DNA from 3 places in the Streptomyces sp. NPDC001816 genome. Region 3 is predicted to be linked to each of the others. Evidence: riboswitches for the same ligand, from Rfam matches in the RefSeq annotation. Region 3 holds a riboswitch; each other region holds the start of a gene.
What was found. Region 3 has a riboswitch for cyclic di-AMP ahead of ACFYZZ_RS37380 (C40 family peptidase). Riboswitches for the same ligand answer to the same signal wherever they lie in the genome.
Positions count from the first base shown of each region.

Region 1: it holds a riboswitch for cyclic di-AMP, as region 3 does, so the genes downstream of both, ACFYZZ_RS07835 (NlpC/P60 family protein) here and ACFYZZ_RS37380 (C40 family peptidase) in region 3, are expected to answer to the same signal.
Region 2: it holds a riboswitch for cyclic di-AMP, as region 3 does, so the genes downstream of both, ACFYZZ_RS38940 (NlpC/P60 family protein) here and ACFYZZ_RS37380 (C40 family peptidase) in region 3, are expected to answer to the same signal.

Region 1 is NZ_JBIATY010000002.1:468,362-472,872, reverse strand. It holds gene ACFYZZ_RS07845 (GNAT family N-acetyltransferase) at 1-123, opposite strand, end outside; gene ACFYZZ_RS07840 (DUF1996 domain-containing protein) at 253-2,223, opposite strand; cyclic di-AMP (ydaO/yuaA leader) riboswitch at 2,555-2,726, shown strand; gene ACFYZZ_RS07835 (NlpC/P60 family protein) at 2,737-4,511, shown strand, end outside.
Region 2 is NZ_JBIATY010000015.1:175,106-179,616, forward strand. It holds gene pcrA (DNA helicase PcrA) at 1-1,444, opposite strand, end outside; cyclic di-AMP (ydaO/yuaA leader) riboswitch at 1,708-1,881, shown strand; gene ACFYZZ_RS38940 (NlpC/P60 family protein) at 1,890-3,101, shown strand; gene ACFYZZ_RS38945 (tellurite resistance/C4-dicarboxylate transporter family protein) at 3,206-4,174, shown strand; gene ACFYZZ_RS38950 (hypothetical protein) at 4,178-4,511, opposite strand, start outside.
Region 3 is NZ_JBIATY010000014.1:117,264-121,774, reverse strand. It holds gene ACFYZZ_RS37400 (helix-turn-helix domain-containing protein) at 1-233, opposite strand, end outside; gene ACFYZZ_RS37395 (ATP-binding protein) at 446-901, shown strand; gene ACFYZZ_RS37390 (LysR family transcriptional regulator) at 982-1,920, opposite strand; gene ACFYZZ_RS37385 (LysE family translocator) at 2,004-2,627, shown strand; gene ACFYZZ_RS37380 (C40 family peptidase) at 2,635-3,108, opposite strand; cyclic di-AMP (ydaO/yuaA leader) riboswitch at 3,112-3,328, opposite strand; gene ACFYZZ_RS37375 (hypothetical protein) at 3,679-3,987, opposite strand; gene ACFYZZ_RS37370 (ATP-dependent Clp protease proteolytic subunit) at 3,996-4,511, opposite strand, start outside.

The sequences.
Region 1 (4,511 bases), on a different contig from region 3:
GTCCGGATAGAGCGTGCGGGAGTCGCCGCCGTTGTGCGCGGTACGGACGCAGATGTCGGCGACCGCGTCGCGGTCGGTGGGGCGGTAGGGGCGGATCGCGGGGCGGGTGTCCGTGGGTGGCATGTGGACATCCTCCTGCGGATGGGAGCGCTCCCACAAGGGGCCGACGGGCTCCGGACGAGGCAACGGCGGCCCCACCGCTGGAGGGTGGGGCCGCCGTTGCGTCGTTCCGTGACGTGCGGTCAGTAGCGATCAGTACCGCAGGCGCTTGGCCCGGAGCAGCATGACGAGGCCGGACAGGGCCAGCAGCGTGCCGATGGCCGCGGGCCACAGGTGTGCGCCGGTCTCGGCGAGGCCGCCCTGGACGGCCTGGGGTTCGGTCTGGTCGGCGGGGGGCTGCGCCTGTGCGGCCTGACCGCCGGCAGGGGTCTGGGTGGCCTGGCCGACCTCGCCGGCGCCCGAGTCGGACGGCGCGGTCGAGGCGGCCTTGTCGGCCTTGGCGGGAGCGGTCTGCTTGCCCTCGCTGTCCTGCGTGGTCCGGCCGTCCTGCTTGGAGGACTGGCTGTCCTGCCTGGCCGGCTTGTCGTGCTTGGTGGTGTTCGCCGGCGAGGTCGTCGTGTAGGTCCTGGGCTCCTGCGTCGAGTCGGAGGAGGCCGGGGCGGGGTCGGCCGGGGCACTCGTGGCGGGGTCGGCCGTGGCACCGCCGGTTCCCGTGCCCGGGGCGTCCGTCGCACCGGTGTCGTCGCTCGGGCTCGGGGCCGTGGTGGCACCGGAGTCGTCACCACCGCGGGCTCCGCAGGTCCGGCCGGAGTTGATGCAGTCGACCATCTCGCGCATCAGGCCCTCGTCGAAGACGTTGATGAAGTCGCCGTGGTCGGTGACCGGCTTGTGCAGCTGCTCGGGGAAGGAGTCCACCGCGAAGAACGGCACCGTCCGCCCGCCGTCGTTCAGGCTCGGCGCGGCAACGCCGTAGACGATGCGCTGAACCAGCTGCGGGATCGCCCGGAAGCCCTCGGGGCAGGAGCCGTCGGGGCCGGCGAAGGCCACGTGGGTGCGGTGGTTGGCGCTGTCGATGTTGCGGCCGTCCCAGCAGCTCTGGAAGTGGAAGGTGCGCACCACGTCGCTGCCGGACGGGCACAGCGGGTACTTGTCCTTCAGCTGCCGGTCCTCGAAACCGGTGCAGCTCCACGAGGCGTTGGCGTTGGCGGGGCCGTTGACGAAGGCCTTGGCGTCGCCGGTGATGATGCGCAGCAGGCGCGGCATCTCGGTGACCTTGCCGCGCGGGCTGCCCACGAAGGTCAGCGTCACCTGCTTGGCCGTGACGATCTGGCCCGCGTTGCCCTCGGTGCCGCCGCCCGGGGCGCCGGCGTCCCGCTCCTGCTTGCCGTTCTGCAGCCGCAGCACCGGCCAGTAGTACGTGGACTTGTCGCCCTGGTCCACACAGCTGGTCTCGGCGTCGGCCAGGTCCTCGTCGCTGGCGAAGGCGTTGTTGGACTGGTTGCCGATGTAGTCGTGGAAGTGGTGGGCGCCGTTGGAGACACCGGGCGCGACGATCACGTTGTCGGAGTTGAACAGCCCGCCTGCGTTGACACCGCACTCGGAGGTGAACGTGCCGCGCGAGGCGTCGTCCTGCTGGGGCGGGTTCGGCACGTTCGGCTGTACGGAGGTGATGTCCGCGTAGTCGGAGGCGACGGGTCCGTTGCCGCCCTGGCCGGCGCCGTTCTGACCCTGGCCGGTGCCCTGTTGGGCTCCCTCGCTCGGGGCGGCGCCGCCCTGGCCGGCGTTGCCGGTGTCGCCGCCCGCGCCGTCCTGGGCGGGGCGCAGGGTGCAGGCGGCCAGGGATTCCAGTCCTTCCGGCCGGTCACCCACCTGGTCGATGGCGACGGCGATCCGCTCGATCGTGGCCGACCGCTTCTCCTTCAGCGGGTTCATGATGGGCTCGTCCGCGGCCGTGGGGTCCTGGCGGACGGACTCGGCCGACGCCTGGAGTTGCTGGTACGCGGCCGCGATCTGCTGGTCCAGCCGGGCGAGTTCGCCGTCGACGGCCTCACGGGCGCCGTCCGGCACCGTCGTCAGGCGGCTGCCGACGTCCGGGCAGTCGATCGTGGCCATGCCCGCGGAGCGGACCTGTCCGGTCGCGTCGGTGCCGCCGCCCCCGCCCCATGCACCCTCGCTGGCCGAGGCGTAGACATTGGCCGCGACGAGCCCGCCTCCGCCCAGCATCAGGGCGACCGCTGCGAAGGTCGCGCGTCGTGCACGGGTCGGGCGTCTGCGCGTGTTGCGTCCCACGGAAGTACCTCTGAGTCTGTCGAGCGGCTCGGCATGGAAATCCCCCGCCCCATACGGATCCGAGCGCCCGAGTGTTCAGGCGTCCCGAGGATTCACCAGAATCTCATAGGGACCGCGCCACCCGGAGAGTGACTCATCTCGAATGGCAAGACGAACATCACATATCTGTATCGGACATTGCGCACTTCAACCTTCACACGGGCCACACAAATTGGCTAGGTTGACGACCAGGCCGCACGGCTCCCCCGGCGAACCACGCCGGGCCGCGTGGCCTCCGCCGAATCCGGTGCACCGTGGAGTGCGGCCGGAGCCGGGGACCCGACCGACTTCGGGGTGAATCGGCCAACGCCCTTGCGGGCGGCGGCCGTAGGGCACGCCTTCCGGAACCGACCGCCCGAACCCGACAGCTGACTCGGTAGGCGGAGCACGGAAGGAGTGCGTCCCTTCATGGCGACGGACAGCCGCGACGAGGTTCGGCAGCGGATCAGCTCCCTCTACGACCGGGCCGAGGACGAGACGGGGAACTTCAACGCGACACGGGCCATGGCGCGGGCGACACGGAACCGTGGTGTTCCGCTGGCCAAGCGGCCGGCCCGGCGCTCGGATCCGGCCCTCGACGAGGTGGCCAAGCAGTGGTTCGACGGGGCGCGGGCCAAGCTCGGCCCGTCCGTACCCGCGGTCCTGCCGGCGGACCGGATGCCCGACCGGCAGGCCGCCCCGGCCCGCTCCTCGGACCGAGCCGGCGGCGATCGCCCCGGTGGTGACCGGGACACACCCGGACGGGGTCTGCCGGAGTTGCCCGCCGGACCTTCGGGGCGGACGGGTGCCCGTGCGCTGCCGGAGCTGCCGAGTGGGGCTGCCGCAGAGCTGGCCGCGCGGCCCGTCCCCGAACTGACGAGCCGCGCCCTTCCCGAACTGACCAGCCGGGTTATGGAGGTAGCGGCCGACCGCACCGCTCTGGAACTCCCCGACCGAGCCGCAGTCGAGCTGCCGAGCCGGGCCATGCTGGAACCGGCGGGCCGCACCTCGGCGCAGCCGGCCGCCCTGCCTCTCCCCGCTCTCCCCGCCGCCCCGTCGACCCCGCAGCAGGAGTCCCGGGCACTGCCCGCCCCCGCCACCGGGTTGCAGCGTCCTGCCCCGGCCGTGTCCAAGGCGGAGAACCGGCGCAAACTCGCCGCGGCCCGGGACGTGTTGTCCCGCGGCATCGCCCTGCGCACCACGGCCGCCCAGCCCACTCCCACGCCGGACGCCCTGGGCACCGCGGCGGGTCAGGCGCCACAGCCGACCGAGGACCAGTGGCGGGCACCGCAGTGGGCGGCACCCGGTGTGTTCCCGGCGCAGGAGACGGCCACCGTGCTCGGCGCGACCGCGCTTCCCGCCGGCACCGAGCCCTTCAGCCGTCCGGCCGCGACAGCCTCTCTGACCGACACGGGCTCCTTCACCGCGCCGCTGCCTGCGGACCTCCCGGCCGACACCGGGTCCTTCGCTGCGCCCCTTCCGGCCGACGCCGGGGCTTTCGCCGCACCTCTTCCGGCCGACACGGGGTCCTTCGCTGCGCCGCTTCCGACCGACACCGGGTCCTTCGCCGCGCCCCTTCCGACCACCGGCACCGGTACCGGCACCGGCACCTTCGCCTCGCCGCTCACCGTCGACACCGGGTCCTTCGCCGTACCCCTCCCAACCGACACCGGGGCTTTCGCCGCGCCTCTTCCAACCGACACAGGCTCCTTCGCCGCGCCGCTTCCTACCGACACCGCGGCTTTCGCCGCACCCCTCCCGACCGACACAGGCACCGGCACCTTCGCCGCGCCGCTCACCGTCGACACCGGATCCTTCGCCGTACCCCTCCCAACCGACACCGGGGCTTTCGCCGCGCCCGCCATCACCGACACCGGGTCCTTCACGGCACCCGTGACCGCCGGCGCCGCGACCTTCACCCCACCCCCTGTCGCAGCCGCCCCCCTCCCCACCGACACCGGCTCCTTCACCTCACCCATCACCGCCACCCCGACGACCAACACAGGCTCGTACGCGCCCGCGCCCGCGCCCGCACCCCCCACCCCCCAGTCACCCCGCGCCCTACGCGCCGAGAAGGCCATCGCCTTCGCCCGGGCGCAGATCGGGAAGCCGTGTGTGTGGGGTGCGACGGGGCCGGACTCGTACGACTGCTCCAGCCTCACCCAGGCGGCGTGGAAGGCGGCCGGGGTCACGCTGCCGCGGGC
Region 2 (4,511 bases), on a different contig from region 3:
CGAGGACGCGCAGGTAGGCCAGGACGTCCCGGACCTCCTTGCGCTCGTAGAAGCGGACGCCGCCGACGACCTTGTAGGGCAGGCCGACGCGGATGAAGACCTCTTCGAAGACACGGGACTGGGCGTTGGTGCGGTAGAAGACGGCGACGTCACCGGACTTCGCCTCGCCCGCGTCCGTGAGGCGGTCTATCTCGTCGGCGACGAACTGGGCCTCGTCGTGCTCGGTGTCGGCGACGTAGCCGGTGATCCGGGCGCCCTGGCCGGCGTTGGTCCACAGGTTCTTCGGGCGGCGGGACTCGTTGCGCTCGATGACCGCGTTGGCGGCGGACAGGATGGTCTGCGTGGAGCGGTAGTTCTGCTCCAGCAGGATCGTCGTCGCGTTCGGGTAGTCCTCCTCGAACTGGAGGATGTTGCGGATGGTCGCGCCCCGGAAGGCGTAGATCGACTGGTCCGCGTCACCCACGACGCACAGTTCGGCGGGCGGGAGGTCGTACTCGCTGGGCGGGGTGTCGGCGTCCTCGGGGGCGTGCTCGCCGGTGCCGACCAGCTCGCGCACCAGCGCGTACTGGGCGTGGTTGGTGTCCTGGTACTCGTCGACCAGGACGTGCCGGAAGCGGCGGCGGTAGTGCTCGGCGACGTCCGGGAAGGCGCGCAGCAGGTTGACCGTCGTCATGATCAGGTCGTCGAAGTCGAGCGCGTTGGCCTCGCGCAGCCGCGACTGGTAGAGCGCGTAGGCCTGGGCGAGGGTCTTCTCGAAGCCGTCGGCGGCCTGGGCGGCGAAGTCCTCCTCGTCGATCAGCTCGTTCTTGAGGTTGCTGATCTTGGCGCTGAAGGACTTGGGCGGGAAGCGCTTGGGGTCGAGGTCCAGATCGCGGCAGACCAGGGCCATCAGGCGCTTGCTGTCGGCGGCGTCGTAGATGGAGAAGCTCGACGTGAAGCCGAGCTTCTTCGACTCGCGCCGCAGGATCCGTACGCACGCGCTATGGAAGGTCATGACCCACATCGCGTTCGCGCGCGGGCCGACGAGCTGCTCGACGCGCTCCTTCATCTCGCCCGCGGCCTTGTTGGTGAAGGTGATCGCGAGGATCTGGCCCGGGTGCACGTTCCGCTCGGCGAGCAGGTGGGCGATGCGGTGGGTGAGCACACGGGTCTTGCCGGAGCCTGCGCCGGCGACGATGAGCAGCGGGGAGCCGGCGTGGACGACCGCGGCGCGCTGGTTCTCGTTCAGCCCCTCCAGGAGCGCCGCCGCGTCGAGCGCGGGGCGGGGCGCGCCGTCGCGGTAGTACGCGTCCCGGTCCGGCGGTACGTCGAACTTCCCGCCGAACAGATCGTCCGGAAGCGGCTCCGGAGCGTGATCGTCCTCGGGCGGCGGCGGGGGCTCCTCCTCGCGCCCGCGAGGGGCCTGGAGGTCCGCCAGGAAGCTGTCGTCAAAGAGGCTGCTCATCGCTCTCCGAGTCTAGGGCGCCGCACCGACAACCGGCTGCCGTCCCGGGAACATGGCTGGTTCGGAAAAGACGGGTCCTTCGCACCCAGGACGGCCGAACAGCCCCTCACACAGCGGAATCACCCTGTGACACGGGAGCGATCCCACACCCAGGTCACGAAAATGTATCGGACATATCGTGCACCAACCTTCACACGAGACACACCAGTTGGCTAGGTTGCGGGGCGGGCCGCACGCCCCCTTCCGGCGAACGTCGCCGATCCGCGCGGCCTCCGCCGAGTCCGGCGCGCCCCCGCACGGTGCCCGGAGCCGGGGACCCACCGACCTTTGGGGTGAATCGGCACACGTCCCGTCCCGGGACGAGTGCCGTAGGGCAAACCTTCCGACCACCCGCCCGAACCCGACAGCTAACCCGGTAGGCGGCACATGGAAGGAGTCGCCTCCCTTGGCGTCGCACCGCAAGTCGCGCCCCGCGGGCACACTCGGAGCAGGTTTCCGCACCCCAGTCCTCGCCACCGCCGCCCTCACCTCCGTGGCCGTGCTGTCCCAGACGGCCGACGCCGCTCCCGCGGCCGATGGAAAGCCGAGCCTGGAGGAGGTCGAGAAGAAGGTCGACGACCTCTACCGCCAGGCGGAGTCGGCGACCGAGAAGTACAACGCCGCCAAGGAGCAGACCGGCAAGCAGCGCACCCACATCGACAGCCTGCGCGACGAGGTCGCCCGGCGGACCGCCCGGATGAACAAGGCCCGCGAGGAGCTGGGCACGTTCGCCGCCGCCCAGTACCGGACCGGGGCCGCCTCGTCCGACACCGCCACCTTCCTGCTCGCGGACAGTCCCCAGGACTACTTCGACCAGAGCCAGCTGATGAACCGGCTGACCTCGCGACAGAAGAGCGCCGTCGACGATTACGTCACCGAGCAGGCCGCGACCATGAAGAAGCGGCAGGAGGCCGCCAAGAGCCTCCAGACGCTGTCCGAGTCGCAGAACGAACTGCAGACCGCCAAGGCCACCGTCCAGAAGAAGCTCGCCTCCGCGCGCGAACTGCTGTCCCAGCTGACGGCCGAGGAGAAGGCCCGGCTGGCGGCGATCGAGCGGCAGAAGCAGGAGGAGGCCGCGCGCAAGGCCGCGGAGCTGGCCAAGCAGCAGGCGGCAGCGGCCAAGTCCAAGGAGGAGGCCCAGGCCCAGGCGCAGGCGAGCGGTTCGTCCACGTCCAGCGGCTCGTCGACCTCCGGCGGCTCGTCCAGCTCTGGGGGCTCGACCAGCTCCGGCGGCTCGTCGACGTCCTCCGGGACGTATGCCACCAAGGCCGAGAAGGCGATCGCCTTCGCCCGCGCCCAGATCGGGAAGCCCTACGTGTGGGGCGCCACCGGACCAGGCTCGTACGACTGCTCGGGCCTCACCCAGGCCGCCTGGAAGGCCGCCGGCGTCTCGCTCCCGCGCACCACCTACGACCAGGTGAACGCCGGCACCACGGTCTCCCTGGCCAATGCGCAGCCCGGCGACCTGATCTTCTTCTACGACGACATCAGCCACGTCGGCATCTACATAGGCAACGGCATGATGATCCACGCCCCCAAGCCGGGCGCGTACGTCCGCGAGGAGTCGATCTACTACGGCGGCGAATCGATCATCCACAGCTTTGTCCGACCCGCCTGACCACCCCCTTCGTCCAGCCCGACCGTCCCCTTTTCGAAGTTTCGAGCGCCACGCGCGCGCGTGGCCTCCGCGCCCCGCCCGCGCGGCTGCCTAGCATCGGGCCCATGCCCGGCATCTCAGCTCTGCGTACGTGGTGGGCGGGGCGTCCGCCGGCGGCGGGTGCCGCAGTCATGGCGACCGGCATCGTCTCGGTGGGCCTGCATCTGACGGGCCCCGAGCCGGTGTCCCGGGTCTTCCTGTGGCTGGCCTGCGTCGCCTGGGTGGCGCTGGCCGCCGACTTCCTCGTACGGCTGGTGGCGCAGCGGGAACGCTGGGTGGCCGAGGCGCGCAGCCCGGGCTCGCTCACCGCCGTCGCCGCCACGGCCGTGCTCGGCGCCCGGTTCTCGGCGCTCGGCCGGCAGACGCCGGCCGAGGCGGCGCTGGCGCTGGCCGTGGTGCTCTGGCCGGTGCTGCTGTACCTGGTCATGCAGCACTGGGAGCGGCACATGCCGGGAGCGGTGTTCCTGTGTTGTGTCGCCACACAGGGGCTTGCGGTGCTGGCGGCCACGCTGGCCGCGGCCGAGACGACGGCCTGGCTCGCGCACGCCGCGCTGGTGCTGTTCTGGCTGGGCCTGGTGCTCTACGGCCTCGCCCTGCCGCGCTTCGATCCGCGGCAGATCCTCGAGGGGGCCGGGGACCAGTGGATCGCGGGCGGAGCACTCGCCATCTCGGGGCTGGCCGGGGCGAAGCTGCTCGCCGCCGACGGTCCGCGGCTGTACCTGTGGAACGACGACGACCGAGGCGTGCTGCGGAACGTGACGGTGGCGCTGGTCTTCCTGGACCTGTCCTGGTACGTGGTCCTACTGGCCGCCGAGGTGGCCCGGCCACGGCTGCGCTACGACATGCGGCGCTGGGCGACGGCGTTCCCCATGGGGATGACCGGGGCGGCCACGCTGTCGGTGGCGGCCGCCGTGGGCATCGGGTGGCTGAAGGGGCCGGGGCGGGTGCTGGTGTGGGTGGCGGTGGCGGCCTGGGTCGCGGTCGCGGCCGGCGCGGCCCTCGCGGCCCGCGCCGGGATCAGCGGACGGCGCTGAGCGTCACGTCCACAGCACGGCGATGAAGATGTTCGCCGTGGTCAGCAGGCCGACCAGCCCGAAGAGGCTCTTGTCCACCTTCTCCTCGTCGCGCTTCACGTAGACCAGCCCGAGGATCACGATCAGCAGGGCGAGCTTCACGCCGATCTTGACGGTGTTGAGGTGAGCGCCTTGGGCCTGGTTGAGGCCGACCAGGGCCACACCGGTGACCAGCATGGTGAACGCGCCGTGCAGCATCGCGGGGACGAAGCGGGCCGTGCCCTGGCCCATCGCCTTCGTCTGGGTGAGGAAACCGCCGAGCAGCGCGGCGATGCCGATGATGTGCAGGCCGACGAAG
Region 3 (4,511 bases):
GCCAACATCAGCAGCAACTCACGCAGTTGGCCGTCCGGTTCCCCGTATGCGTCGAGGAGTAACCGCACGTCGGCCGGTTTCACCCCGCTGGCGCCGGTCTCGATGCGGCTCACCTTCGACTGGTGCCAGCCCACGAGACGGGCAGCCTCACCGCTGGTGAGCCCCGCCCCGGTGCGCAGTGCACGCAGTTCGGCGCCCAATTTGCGACGCCGCACCGCGGGACCGTTCTGCATGGGTTACTCCTTACTCCTTACGGGCCACCCAAATACGGTCTCGCGTCGCAGAGTTCACCGCTTTGAGCGACAGATATATGCATATCTTGGTGGATCGCTCCCCGGACCGGCCCGGTGATGGCAGTCTGGCGAACAAGCACCAGTCCGGGACCGTACTCGAACCATCCGCTCCTCGTCGGACTGCGGTCCCGTGGGAAAGGGACGACGTCGCCATGGCAGACCATCTGGAAGCATCCGTCACTCTGCCGAGCGATCCCGCCTCGGTCTCCGCGGCCCGCTCCTACGTGGTGGGAACCCTCGAGGAGTGGGGGCTGCCGTCGGACACCGAAGCAGCCGACACCGTGCGGCTCATCGTCTCCGAGCTGGCCACCAATGCCGTACAGCACACCTTCGGACAGTCACCCACCTTCACGGTCGACATCGCGCTGGACCGTGACGAACATCTGCGCATCGGCGTCACGGACAGTCATCCGCGCTTTCCGAAGAGACTGCCCGCCGCCGTCCAGCAGGACAACGGGCGCGGCATGGTCATCATCCGCTGGCTCACCGCCGAGTGCGGCGGCAAGCTCCGCGTCCGCCCCACCCGCGAGGGCGGCAAGACGGTCTCCATCGAACTCCCCTGGACCGTCCCGGCCGAGCCGGTCACGGCAGGACAGCCGGAACTCTAGGGCCTGTCCGACAATTCCCGCCCGCCCCTGCTGAACCGCTTCGGCGACCTGCGGCCAACCCCACTCGGCCGGGCGACGCTTCACCGGGACGGCCGCTGACCCACCGGCGTCTGCCGGGCGCGGCCGAACGCTCCGTGCAGCAGGGCCCGGAACGCCTCCGCCGCCGGAGCGACCTCGTCGGGCCGGAAGGCGACCGAGATCGTACGGCGCAGCCGTCCCGCCTCCAGCGGCCGCACCCCGACCGGAGTCACCGCGGTCCGCGCCACCATCTCCGGTACGACAGCCACCCCGAGCCCCGCGCTGACCAGCGCGCACACCACGGCGTACCCGGGGGTCGGCACCAGCAGCGCGGGAGTGGCGCCCGCCTCGGCGAGCAGGGCCTCCACCTCCCGCCGGGCCGGATGGTGCGGGGCCATGCTGATCAGCGGTTGCCCGGCCAGCTGCGCCAGCGGCAGCCGCGACGAGGCGCTGCTCAGCGCATGACCCGGCGCCGTCACCAACACCAGCTCCTCCACCAGGACCGGCTCCAGACCGACCGAGGCCGGCACCGCAGCGGCCTCGCCCGGGTGGTAGGCGTGGGTCAGCGCCAGATCCACCTCACCGGCCGCCACCGCGGCGACCCCGGCCGGCGGGTCGTAGTCGGCGACCGACAGCTCGACGTCCGGGTGGGCCCGGCGGAACGCGCTCAGCGCCGGCGGCAGCAGATGGACGCCCGCGGTCGGGAAGGTGCCGAGCCGCAGCACCCCGCCCGACAGACCGGTCAGCCGGGCCAGTTCGTGCCGGGCCTGCTCCAGCTCGTCCAGCACCCGCCGGGCCCGCGCCACCAGCACCTCGCCCGCCTCGGTCAGCCGGGCCCCGCGGTGATGCCGCACCAGCAGCGCCGTGCCCGCCTCCCGTTCCAGCTTGGCCAGCTGCTGGGAGAGCGCGGGCGGCGTGTAGCCGAGCCGGTCGGCGGCCCGTGTGATGGAGCCCGCCTCCGCCACCGCGACCAGCGCGGCCAGCCGCGTGGGGTCGTACATGGCACAAGCCTAAAGCACTGCTTAAGACAGACCCTGGTCATTCGAAATACCTGCTGAAGGCTCGCTCCGTGCACGCTGGCCGTATGGACGGACAGCTCATCGCCTTCACCGGGATCGCCGCCGGACTCGTCGCCATGCCGGGCGCCGACTTCACGGTGGTCGTACGCAACGCCCTCGTCTCCCGCCGCGCCGGCGCGGTCTGCGGGCTCGGCATCGCGGGCGGCCTCCTGGTGCACACCACGCTGGCGGTGGCCGGAGTCGCCGCCGTGCTGGTCGCCGTCCCTGCGCTCTTCCGCGCGCTGCAGCTGCTGGGCGGCGCCTATGTGCTGCAGCTCGGCGTGCGGACCCTGTGGTCGCTGCGGCGGCCCGCCACCGCCACCGCTTCCGTCGAGGCGGCACCGCCCGCCCCGCACCCGCTGCGGCAGGGCTTCGTCACCAACGTCCTCAACCCGAAGGCCTCGCTGACCTTCCTCAGCCTGCTGCCCCAGTTCGTGCCGTCGGGCGACTCCGCGCTGCCCAGGACGCTGCTGCTCGCGCTGATCGTCTGCACGCTGGCGCTGGCATGGTTCCAGGTGGTGGCCCTGCTGGTGGACCGGCTCGGCAGGTGGCTGCGCCGGCCCCGGGCCGCCCGCATGCTGCAGGCGGGCACCGGGGCGGTGTTGACGGTGCTGGGAGCGGCTCTGCTGCTGGAGCCGCTCCTGCCCTGAGTCCGGGTCAGCTGACCCGGCCGTACCAGACGCTCCTGCTCCAGATCTTCTCCAGTCGCACCACGGACCCGGTCTTCGGGGCGTGCCAGATCTTGCCCTTCCCGGCGTAGATGCCGACGTGGTAGACGCTCGAACCCGAGTGGAAGAACACCAGGTCGCCGGCCTTGCGGCTCCGGGCCGAGATGTGGTGCGTCTTGTTGTACTGCTGGGCGGCCGTGCGCGGCAGCTTCTTGCCCGCCTTCTTGAACGAGTAGAGCGTCAGCCCCGAGCAGTCGAAGCGGCGCGGCCCGGTGGCCCCCCATGCGTACGGGGCACCCTTCTTGGAGGCCGCGACCTGGAGTGCCTTCGCCGCCGTGCCGGCGGCCGAGGCGTCGGTGGCGAGGCCCGGGACCACGATCGAGCCGCCGACGGCGGCGAGGGTGAGAGCCGAGGCCGTACCGGCACGGGCCATGAGCGACGGGACACGATTGAGCGCAGTCATGCGCAACCCTTCGTCAGCCGCCTGTGAAGGATGACCTGTCGGATTCGGGCTGGCGAAGTTGCCCGGCCGTGTTGCCACGGCTTCACCCCAAGGGCTGCTCGGTGCGATCGCCCGTCTGTGCGACGAACGTCCGTTCCGGCGACCCGTCTTGCTCGGGTCCTCCACTCCTGCCGATCCACTCCTGTCGACCGGTCATCCGGGGCGGCGGCAGGACTCGGCGTCCGCCCGGATCGCCCCGCCGTGGTGGCGGGGGCTTGTCGTCAGACACGGATCTTCACTCACAGGAGTCGGAAAATCCCAATGGAATCGGGGATTTGTGGTGTTACTCACCACTCACCCGTTCGGGTGGACGCTGCTGTGTTCGAGGCACCGTCAGATCCCGCACGTAGCCCCGGACCTGGGACGAAGCACTTTCTCGCCGACCTTGAACCGGCGTACTGCGCAAGCCGGGAGACCCGGAAAAAGTTCTGGAGCTACGCCGGCCGGGGGTACGTCGTTCGGGCCGTTTCGAGTCCGGCTCCGGCGGGTCCGTCGACGCGTTGGTCCCGTCGGGCCGGACGAGCGTCCGGATCAGCCCACGCGGTCCGGCGGGAGCACGACGCGAGCGGTGCGGCGCTCGCCGTCGAGCACCCTCAAGGCCCGTGCCAGCGTGTCCCCATGCAGCTCCGTCTCGCCGCGCTGGTGCATGAGGGCGAGCGCGTCGCGCAGCTCGGACGCCTTGCGCACCAGGGCCTGCGCCGCGCGCAGCCCGCGGTAGGTGTCCCCGGACTGCGCCGGGTTGATCCGGCCCAGCAGGTCGACCGCCTCCAGATAACGGTCGATCAACTCGCCCTCGGCGCACGTCAGGGCGGGCAGCGGCGGAAGCTCCGGTGGCAGCATCGGCCGGCTCACCCCGCGTGCTGTGCGCCGGGGGTGCTCCTGCGGCTCGGGACGACGCCGTCCACCAGGCCGTACGCCAGTGCGCCCGGCGCGTCCAGCACCAGCTCCCGCTCCAGGTCCTGGTGGACCTGTTCCGGGGTGCGCCCGGTGTGCAGGACCAGCATCTCCTCCATGAGCGTGCGCGTCCGGGCCAACTCGTCGGCCTGGATGACGAGGTCGCTCGGCTGTCCCTGGGCCGGTTCGGGCAGCGCGGGCTGTTCGAGCACCATGCGCGCGTTCGGCAGCGTGAACCGCTTTCCCGGGGTTCCGGCCGCGAGCAGGATCGCGGCGGCCGAGGCGGCCTGGCCCAGGCAGTAGGTCTCCACGTCGCAGGTGACGTACCGCATCGTGTCGTAGACCGCCGTCAGCGCGCTGAACGAGCCGCCCGGGCAGTTGATGTACAGCGTGATGTCCCGGTCCGGGGCCGCGTGTTCGAGGTGCATGAACTGTGTGATCACGTCGGTCGCCGCCGTGTCGTCGAGCGG